Regions from separate parts of the Bacillus sp. AC266 genome, predicted to be linked through region 1. Evidence: riboswitches for the same ligand, from Rfam matches in the RefSeq annotation. Region 1 holds a riboswitch; the other holds the start of a gene.
What was found. Region 1 has a riboswitch for S-adenosylmethionine ahead of AC0IXC_RS15620 (Na+/H+ antiporter NhaC family protein). Riboswitches for the same ligand answer to the same signal wherever they lie in the genome.
Positions count from the first base shown of each region.

Region 2: linked by a shared signal. The riboswitch ahead of mtnW (2,3-diketo-5-methylthiopentyl-1-phosphate enolase) and the one ahead of AC0IXC_RS15620 (Na+/H+ antiporter NhaC family protein) in region 1 are both predicted to bind S-adenosylmethionine.

Region 1 is NZ_CEEDEC010000003.1:468,651-472,810, reverse strand. Features, by position in the region: gene gltP (glutamate/aspartate:proton symporter GltP) at 85-1,359, shown strand; gene AC0IXC_RS15625 (ribonuclease FAU-1 family protein) at 1,428-1,946, shown strand; SAM riboswitch class I at 2,067-2,172, shown strand; gene AC0IXC_RS15620 (Na+/H+ antiporter NhaC family protein) at 2,267-3,583, shown strand; gene AC0IXC_RS15615 (GNAT family N-acetyltransferase) at 3,652-4,074, opposite strand.
Region 2 is NZ_CEEDEC010000002.1:767,197-771,356, reverse strand. Features, by position in the region: gene AC0IXC_RS11655 (carbon-nitrogen family hydrolase) at 1-147, opposite strand, end outside; gene AC0IXC_RS11650 (aminotransferase class I/II-fold pyridoxal phosphate-dependent enzyme) at 162-1,340, shown strand; SAM riboswitch class I at 1,405-1,510, shown strand; gene mtnW (2,3-diketo-5-methylthiopentyl-1-phosphate enolase) at 1,575-2,819, shown strand; gene AC0IXC_RS11640 (2-hydroxy-3-keto-5-methylthiopentenyl-1-phosphate phosphatase) at 2,816-3,475, shown strand; gene AC0IXC_RS11635 (methylthioribulose 1-phosphate dehydratase) at 3,472-4,110, shown strand; gene AC0IXC_RS11630 (1,2-dihydroxy-3-keto-5-methylthiopentene dioxygenase) at 4,088-4,160, shown strand, end outside.

The DNA of each region.
Region 1 (4,160 bases):
TAATATGTAATACTCTTAATTTCAAGTTTTATAGAGATAGAATGAGAGATAGAGTGACACATCGAAGAGGGGGTTACCACAAGTATGAAAAGAATAGGACTTGCATGGCAAATTTTAATAGGACTTGCGCTTGGTATTGCAGTTGGGGCGATTTTCTTTGGCAATCAGGAAGTGGTGAAGTACTTACAACCAATTGGTGATATTTTCATCCGATTAATTAAGATGATTGTTGTACCGATTGTTGTAGCGAGTATTGTTGTTGGGGTTGCTGGTGTTGGCGATATTAAAAAGTTAGGTCGACTAGGCGGAAAAACAATTATTTACTTTGAAATTATTACAACGATTGCAATTGCTGTCGGTCTATTAATAGCAAACATTTTCCAACCTGGAAAAGGCGTTGATATGGATAAGTTAACAAAAACAGATATTTCTAAATATACACATACGACAGAGCAAGTACAAAGTCATTCGTTCGCAGATACGTTTGTAAATATTGTTCCGACGAACATTATGAAATCATTAGCTGAAGGTGATATGCTTGCTATTATCTTCTTCTCAGTATTATTTGGTTTAGGTGTAGCAGCAATTGGTGAGCGTGGCAAACCAGTTCTACAATTTTTCCAAGGTGTAGCAGATGCAATGTTTTATGTAACGAACCAAGTTATGAAGTTTGCACCATTTGGTGTATTCGCATTAATTGGTGTTACAGTTTCTACATTCGGATTAGCTTCATTAATTCCATTAGGGAAATTACTCATTGTAGTATACGGAGCAATGATCTTCTTCGTTGTAGTTGTATTAGGACTTACAGCGAAAATATTCGGTATTAACATTTTCCAATTCTTTAAAATTTTAAAAGACGAGCTGATCTTAGCGTACTCTACAGCAAGTTCAGAAACGGTTTTACCGAAAATTATGGAGAAAATGGAGAAATTCGGTTGTCCGAAAGCAATTACATCTTTCGTTATTCCAACGGGGTATTCATTTAACTTAGATGGATCAACTTTATATCAAGCAATTGCGGCAATTTTCTTAGCGCAAATGTACGGTATTGAATTATCCATTACACAACAAATTACGTTATTACTTGTATTAATGGTTACATCAAAAGGTATCGCGGGTGTACCGGGCGTATCATTCGTTGTATTATTAGCAACACTTGGTACAGTAGGTATTCCAGCTGAAGGTTTAGCGTTTATTGCAGGTATTGACCGTATTCTAGATATGGCTCGTACAGCAGTTAACGTTGTAGGTAACTCTTTAGCGGCTGTAGTTATGTCTAAGTGGGAAGGTCAATATGACGCTGAAAAAGGACAAGCCTATTTAAAAGAGATATCTGAAAAGGGTCAAGCAGCTTAATTATAATATGAACAAGCTCTCACATAATATGTGGGGGCTTTTCTATATATAGAAGAGGAGCGGACGTAATGAAACGTAAATATGGTGACGGTTCTTCGTGGAAGCGACTAATAGAGAAGGATTATAGGGTTAAGCAAGTAGAGGATGGAATGTTAGGAATACTGGACATAAAAAAAGTGAGGGAACCTAGTCATAAAGAATACAATGGTAAACAGCTTTGCATTGCAGGTGATGGGTATACATGGATGCAATATTTTATAAACGGGAAAAACTTTGCAATTACAGCTATGTTAGACAATCAAAAACAATTAGTACAATATTATATCGACGTGACGAAAGAATATAAAATAGACGAGCGTGGTTTACCTTATTTTGATGATTTATATTTAGATGTAGTATTGTTACCGAACGGTGAGATCTATGTACTGGATGAAGACGAGTTAGAGGATGCCTATAAAATTGGTGATGTTACAAAAGAAGAATATGAGTTAGCATGGAATACAACAAAATGGATTATCGCGACGATAAAAAATAGAAAATTTTATTGGATCTCAATATTGGATAAAGAAATCGAAAAGTTAAAATGATTGGTTTATTCATATTTTTGTATAATTACCAAAAAAATCTATACAAAAAATAATTGACTTTTGTTTTGTAAGCGAGTAAAGTTAGGAAAGAAATTATTATTAAAAAATAAATATGAAACCTTCTTATAAAGAGAGGCGGAGGGACTGGCCCTACGATGCCTCGGCAGCGGACTCGATTTCAGAGTGCTGTGCCAAATCCAGCAAGCATGTGCTTGAAAGATGAGAAGAGTGTTTCTTATAGATGTATAAGACCTCTTCTCATCGGAAGAGGTCTTTTGTTGTTCATTAGAAAAGGTTGAAAACTAGGGAGAGATGATACTTTGAAAGAAACGAGAGGAAATGGTTTAGCGTTATTACCACTTGGAATATTTTTGGCGCTATTTATTGGTTCTGGAATTATTACAGGTGATTTCTATAAATTGCCGATACTTGTAGCAATTTCAATTGCCGTAGGAATTGCTTTAGTGATGAATCGTAAGGAAAGCTTTAATGTGAAAGTAGAACGATTTGCTAAAGGTGCAGGAAACCCTGATATTATGATTATGGTATTAATTTTTGTACTTGCAGGGGCGTTTTCTGAAACAGCAAAAGGAATGGGCGGAGTTGATTCCACTGTTAACTTAGCGTTATCTATTTTGCCACCAGGATTTATCGTTGCTGGAATTTTTGTTATAGGGGCATTTATTTCATTAGCGATGGGAACTTCAATGGGAACAATTGCAGCACTAGCACCGATTGCTGTAGGTATTAGTGGGCAAACTGATATCTCAATAGCACTTGCGATGGCTACTGTTGTGGGCGGAGCGATGTTTGGTGATAATTTATCATTTATTTCAGATACAACAATTGCTGCTGTTCGTTCACAAGGAACAGAAATGAAAGATAAGTTTAAAACGAACTTTTTAATTGTATTACCAGCCGCTATTATTACAATTGTACTATTAGTAATAATTACTTTAGGAAGTGATACACAAGTTAAAGCCCATAGTTTTGACTGGATAAAGATTTTACCGTATGCAGGAGTACTTATTACAGCACTACTTGGCTGGAATGTACTTATTGTGTTAACTGGTGGAACAATATTATCAGGTGCTATCGGCCTTATAGATGGAAGTTACACGTTAGAGAGTTTCTTTAAAAGTGTAACGACTGGAATGGGCGGTATGATGGAGCTAGTACTACTTGCTATATTAATCGGTGGTATGGTTGAACTTATCCAATATAATGGTGGCATTCAATATTTAATGAATCTTTTAACACGTAATATTCGTTCGAAAAAAGGAGCGGAGTTTGGTATTGCTGGCTTAGTGAGTATGACGAATGTGTGTACAGCAAACAATACAATCTCTATCATTTTTACAGGTCCGCTTGCGAAAAAAATTGCGGATCAGTATGAAATTGATCCCCGTAAATCAGCGAGTGTACTGGATCTTTTCTCTTGCTGTGTACAGGGGTTAATCCCATATGGTGCTCAAATGTTAACAGCGGCAGGATTTGCTGCGTTATCTCCGGTCGAATTGTTACCATATGCATTTTATCCAATTTTAGTTGGAGTATGTGGAATCATTTCTATATTAATTGGTTTCCCGAGATTTTCTAAAGTGGCGGAAAAAAAAGAGTATCATAAAACTGCATAACATAAAGAGACATTTATTATTAGCAGTTGAAAACGCTCGGAGAACATTCTCTGAGCGTTTTTTATTATTTATAAATCCTTTTTCAAATAGTAGTGTTTATAATCTCTTCCTACGTTATCGAGGATACCATACTCTTTATAACCATATTTTTTATAGAAATCTAATGCTTGAAAGCTTAAAGTGTCAACTTTTATAAAATCACAATTTCTTTCTAAAGCGATTTTTTCTACTTCTAATAACAGTTTAGTTCCATACCCTAATGCACGTATATCTTCATCGATGATAAAAGAGTGAATCTCTAACCAATTCCAACAGACTTCACCTAATATTCCCCCGCATATTTTACCATTTTCATCCTTAAGAAATAAATGAATCTCTAAGTATCTGTCTCTTAAATCAGATGGAAAGTGCTTTAAATTATATTCATAAAGCTGATTGTTTATATAGTTTTTAGCGGCGGTATTGATTTCTTTCGTAATGTGTAAATTCATGATATATCCCCTTTAATTTAAATGTAGCCTTCTGATTTATTTTAACATAATTTTCTTAATAATATATTTAATGTAATTTAATAAAC
Region 2 (4,160 bases), on a different contig from region 1:
GTTCTCAATATTTTTTTCTACATCTCCAAAGACAATATCCATTTGAATACATGCGACTTTCATTTTTTCAGCCCCATTCTCATTTTTTTCTTTACAAAATACTGGAAAGATTATATCATTTGTCACTAGAATTGTAACAACTTTCAAAAGAGGTGGAAAGTATGAAATTATTTCAACCTTCTGAGATAGTAACATCATTGCCAACACAATTTTTCGCTTCACTTGTTGCAAAAGTTAACAAAGTCGTTGCAGCTGGTCACGATGTTATTAATCTAGGTCAAGGTAATCCAGATCAACCAACACCGCAGCATATCGTTAAAGCTTTACAAGATGCTGCTGAAAAGACCATTCATCATAAATATCCGCCATTTCGCGGACACGAAAGCTTAAAAGAAGCCGTGGCAACATTCTATCAACGTGAATATGATGTAGTAGTAAATCCAAAAACTGAAGTTGCTATTTTGTTTGGCGGAAAGGCTGGATTAGTAGAATTACCAGTTTGTTTTACAAACCCTGGTGATACTATTCTCGTTCCAGATCCAGGCTATCCAGATTATTTATCAGGAGTTGCTTTAGCAAAAGCACAATTTGAAACAATGCCGCTTATTGCAGAAAATAATTTTTTACCGGATTATACAAAAATTGATGACTCTGTTGCGGAGCGAGCAAAGTTAATGTTTTTAAACTATCCAAATAACCCTACCGGTGCTACTGCATCAAAAGATTTTTTTGATGCAACCATTCATTTTGCTAATAAACATAATATATTAGTTGTTCACGATTTTGCTTACGGTGCTATCGGATTCGATGGTCAAAAGCCTGTTAGTTTCTTGCAAGCAGACGGAGCTAAAGATACAGGTATTGAGATTTACACTTTATCGAAAACTTTCAATATGGCTGGATGGCGTATTGCTTTTGCAGTAGGAAATGAAAGTGTCATCGAAACTATTAACCTATTGCAAGATCATATGTATGTTAGTATTTTTGGTGCAGTTCAAGATGCTGCCCGCGAAGCACTATTAGGCTCGCAGTCTTGTGTGGTAGATCTTGTTAATAGTTATGAATCTCGGAGAAATGCTCTTATTTCAGCTTGTCACTCAATTGGTTGGAAAGTAAACATTCCAACAGGATCATTCTTTGCATGGCTTCCTGTTCCAAAAGGATATACATCTGAGCAATTTTCTGACATTTTACTAGAAAAAGCACACGTTGCAGTTGCTCCTGGTGTTGGATTTGGTGAGCACGGCGAAGGGTATGTCCGTGTTGGTCTCTTGCATACGGAAGATAGATTACGAGAAGCAATTAATCGAATTGATAAATTAAATTTTTTCAAAAAGTAATTGACAACATAAAAAATATCTGACAAAATTCAGTTATCTTAAAAATTTAAACATTTCTAAATACTTCTTATCAAGAGCAGGTGGAGGGACGAGCCCGACGAAACCCGGCAACCGATCTACAATTGTAGACACGGTGCTAATTCTCGCAGCATTATGCTGACAGATAAGGAGCTGGTTGTAAAAAAACCTCTCCTTAGCTGAGAGGTTTTTTTATTTAACTAGGAGGGTATAACAATGAGCGGAATTATAGCGACATATTTAATCCACGATGATTCTCACAACTTAGAAAAGAAAGCAGAACAAATTGCAATCGGTTTAACAATTGGTTCATGGACTCATTTACCACACTTATTACAAGAACAATTAAAACAACATAAAGGCAATGTCATTCATATTGAAGCGTTAGACGAACAAGAACATATTAACTCTTATCTTGGCAAAAAAGTATCACGTGGACTCATTAAAATTCATTATCCATCGCTGAACTTTAGCCCTGACTTACCAGCCATTTTGACAACAACATTTGGAAAACTTTCGTTAGATGGAGAAATTAAACTAATTGATTTAACATTCTCAGACGAATTAAAGAAACAGTTCCCTGGACCAAAATTTGGAATTGAAGGCATCCGAAACCTTTTACAAGTTCAAGATCGACCTCTTCTAATGAGTATTTTCAAAGGGATGATAGGACGGAATATTGGATATTTAAAAACTCAACTACGCGATCAGGCAATTGGAGGCGTAGATATTGTAAAAGATGATGAAATTTTATTCGAAAACTCATTAACACCACTTATAAAAAGAATTGAATCTGGTAAAGAAGTTTTACAATCTGTATACGAAACTTACGGGCATAAAACTTTATACGCAGTAAATTTAACAGGTCGAACTTATGATTTAAAAGAAAACGCGAAACGTGCGGTGGTAGCTGGAGCAGACATTCTTTTATTTAATGTATTTTCTTATGGATTAGATGTACTGCAAGCACTTGTAGAAGACGATGAAATTCCAATTCCTATTATGGCACACCCTGCTTTAAGTGGCGCATATTCATCATCGAAACTATACGGTTTCTCTTCTCCATTACTACTTGGAAAATTACTACGTTACGCTGGTGCTGATTTCTCTTTATTCCCATCACCATACGGCAACGTTGCATTAGAAAAAGAGGAAGCTCTTCTCATTACAGCAGCATTAACTGAGGAAGACCACTATTTCAAGAAAAGTTTTTCTGTTCCATCTGCTGGAATTCATCCTGGTTTCGTTCCCTTTATTTTACGAGATTTTGGTAAGGATGTTGTTATTAATGCCGGCGGCGGGATTCATGGGCATCCAAATGGAGCTCAAGGTGGTGGCAAAGCTTTCCGTGCTGCAATTGAAGCTACTTTACAAGGTAAACCACTCCATGAAGTGGATGAAATAAATTTGCATAGCGCACTACAAATATGGGGAAATCCTTCTCATGAGGTGAAATTATGAGTATTCAAGTATTTTGTGATTTCGATGGTACGATTACAAATAACGATAATATCATGTCCATTATGGAAAAATTCGCACCACCAGAAGCAGAGGAAATAAAGCAAAAAATTTTATCGCAAGAACTTTCTATTCAAGAAGGTGTTTCTCAATTATTTCGATTAATACCTATTAATCTACACGATGATATTATTCAGTTTTTACAAGAAACTGCTGAAATCCGTACAGGTTTTCATGAATTCATACAATTCATTAATGAAAATAACATTTCCTTTTACGTTATATCAGGTGGAATGGATTTCTTCGTCTATCCACTCTTACAAGAAATAATCCCTAAAGAACAAATTTATTGTAATGCAACTGACTTTTCAGGAGAATTTGTTGAAGTGAAATGGCCGCACCCTTGTGACGAGCAATGTCAGCATAGTTGTGGTCTCTGTAAATCATCATTAATTCGTAAACTAAGCTCTAAAGATGATTTTCATATTGTGATTGGAGATTCTATTACTGATTTACAAGCAACAAAACAAGCAGATAAAGTATTCGCCCGTGACTTCCTTATTACAAAGTGTGAAGAAAATCGTATTGCTTATACACCGTTTGAAACATTTCACGATGTTCTAGCTGAACTAAAACATTTGTTGGAGGTGAAATTATGAAACAACTTTTTCGTCAATGGTATGACTTAAGTGAAATTAAAAAAGAATTAACAACTCGGAATTGGTTTCCAGCAACGAGTGGAAATATTTCTATAAAAGTCAGTCATGATCCCCTTACTTTTCTTATTACAGCAAGTGGCAAAGATAAAACAAAAACCACTCCAGATGATTTTTTATTAGTAAATCATCAAGGAATTCCCGTTTTAGAAACTGAGTTACGCCCTTCGGCAGAAACAATATTGCATACACATATTTATAACAATACGAACGCCGGGTGCGTACTTCATGTTCATACAACTGATAACAATGTCATCACAAATTTGTATAGTGATGCAGTCACCCTTCAAAATCAAGAGATTATTAAAGCTCTTGATATTTGGGAAGAAGGTGCAACGATTAACATTCCTATTATCGAAAATGATGCTCATATCCCGACGCTTGGAGAGAAATTCCGAAAGCATATACAAGGAGATTCAGGAGCAGTATTAATTCGAAACCATGGCATTACCGTATGGGGCCGTGATAGCTTTGATGCAAAAAAAAGATTAGAAGCTTATGAGTTTTTATTCCAATTTCATATAAAATTATTATCAATTCAAGGAGGCGTTTCTAATGGCGCAAATTCGTATTCATGAGGAAAATACTCGTATTGAAAATGAAGTAGAAGTATCAAACTTTCTACAAG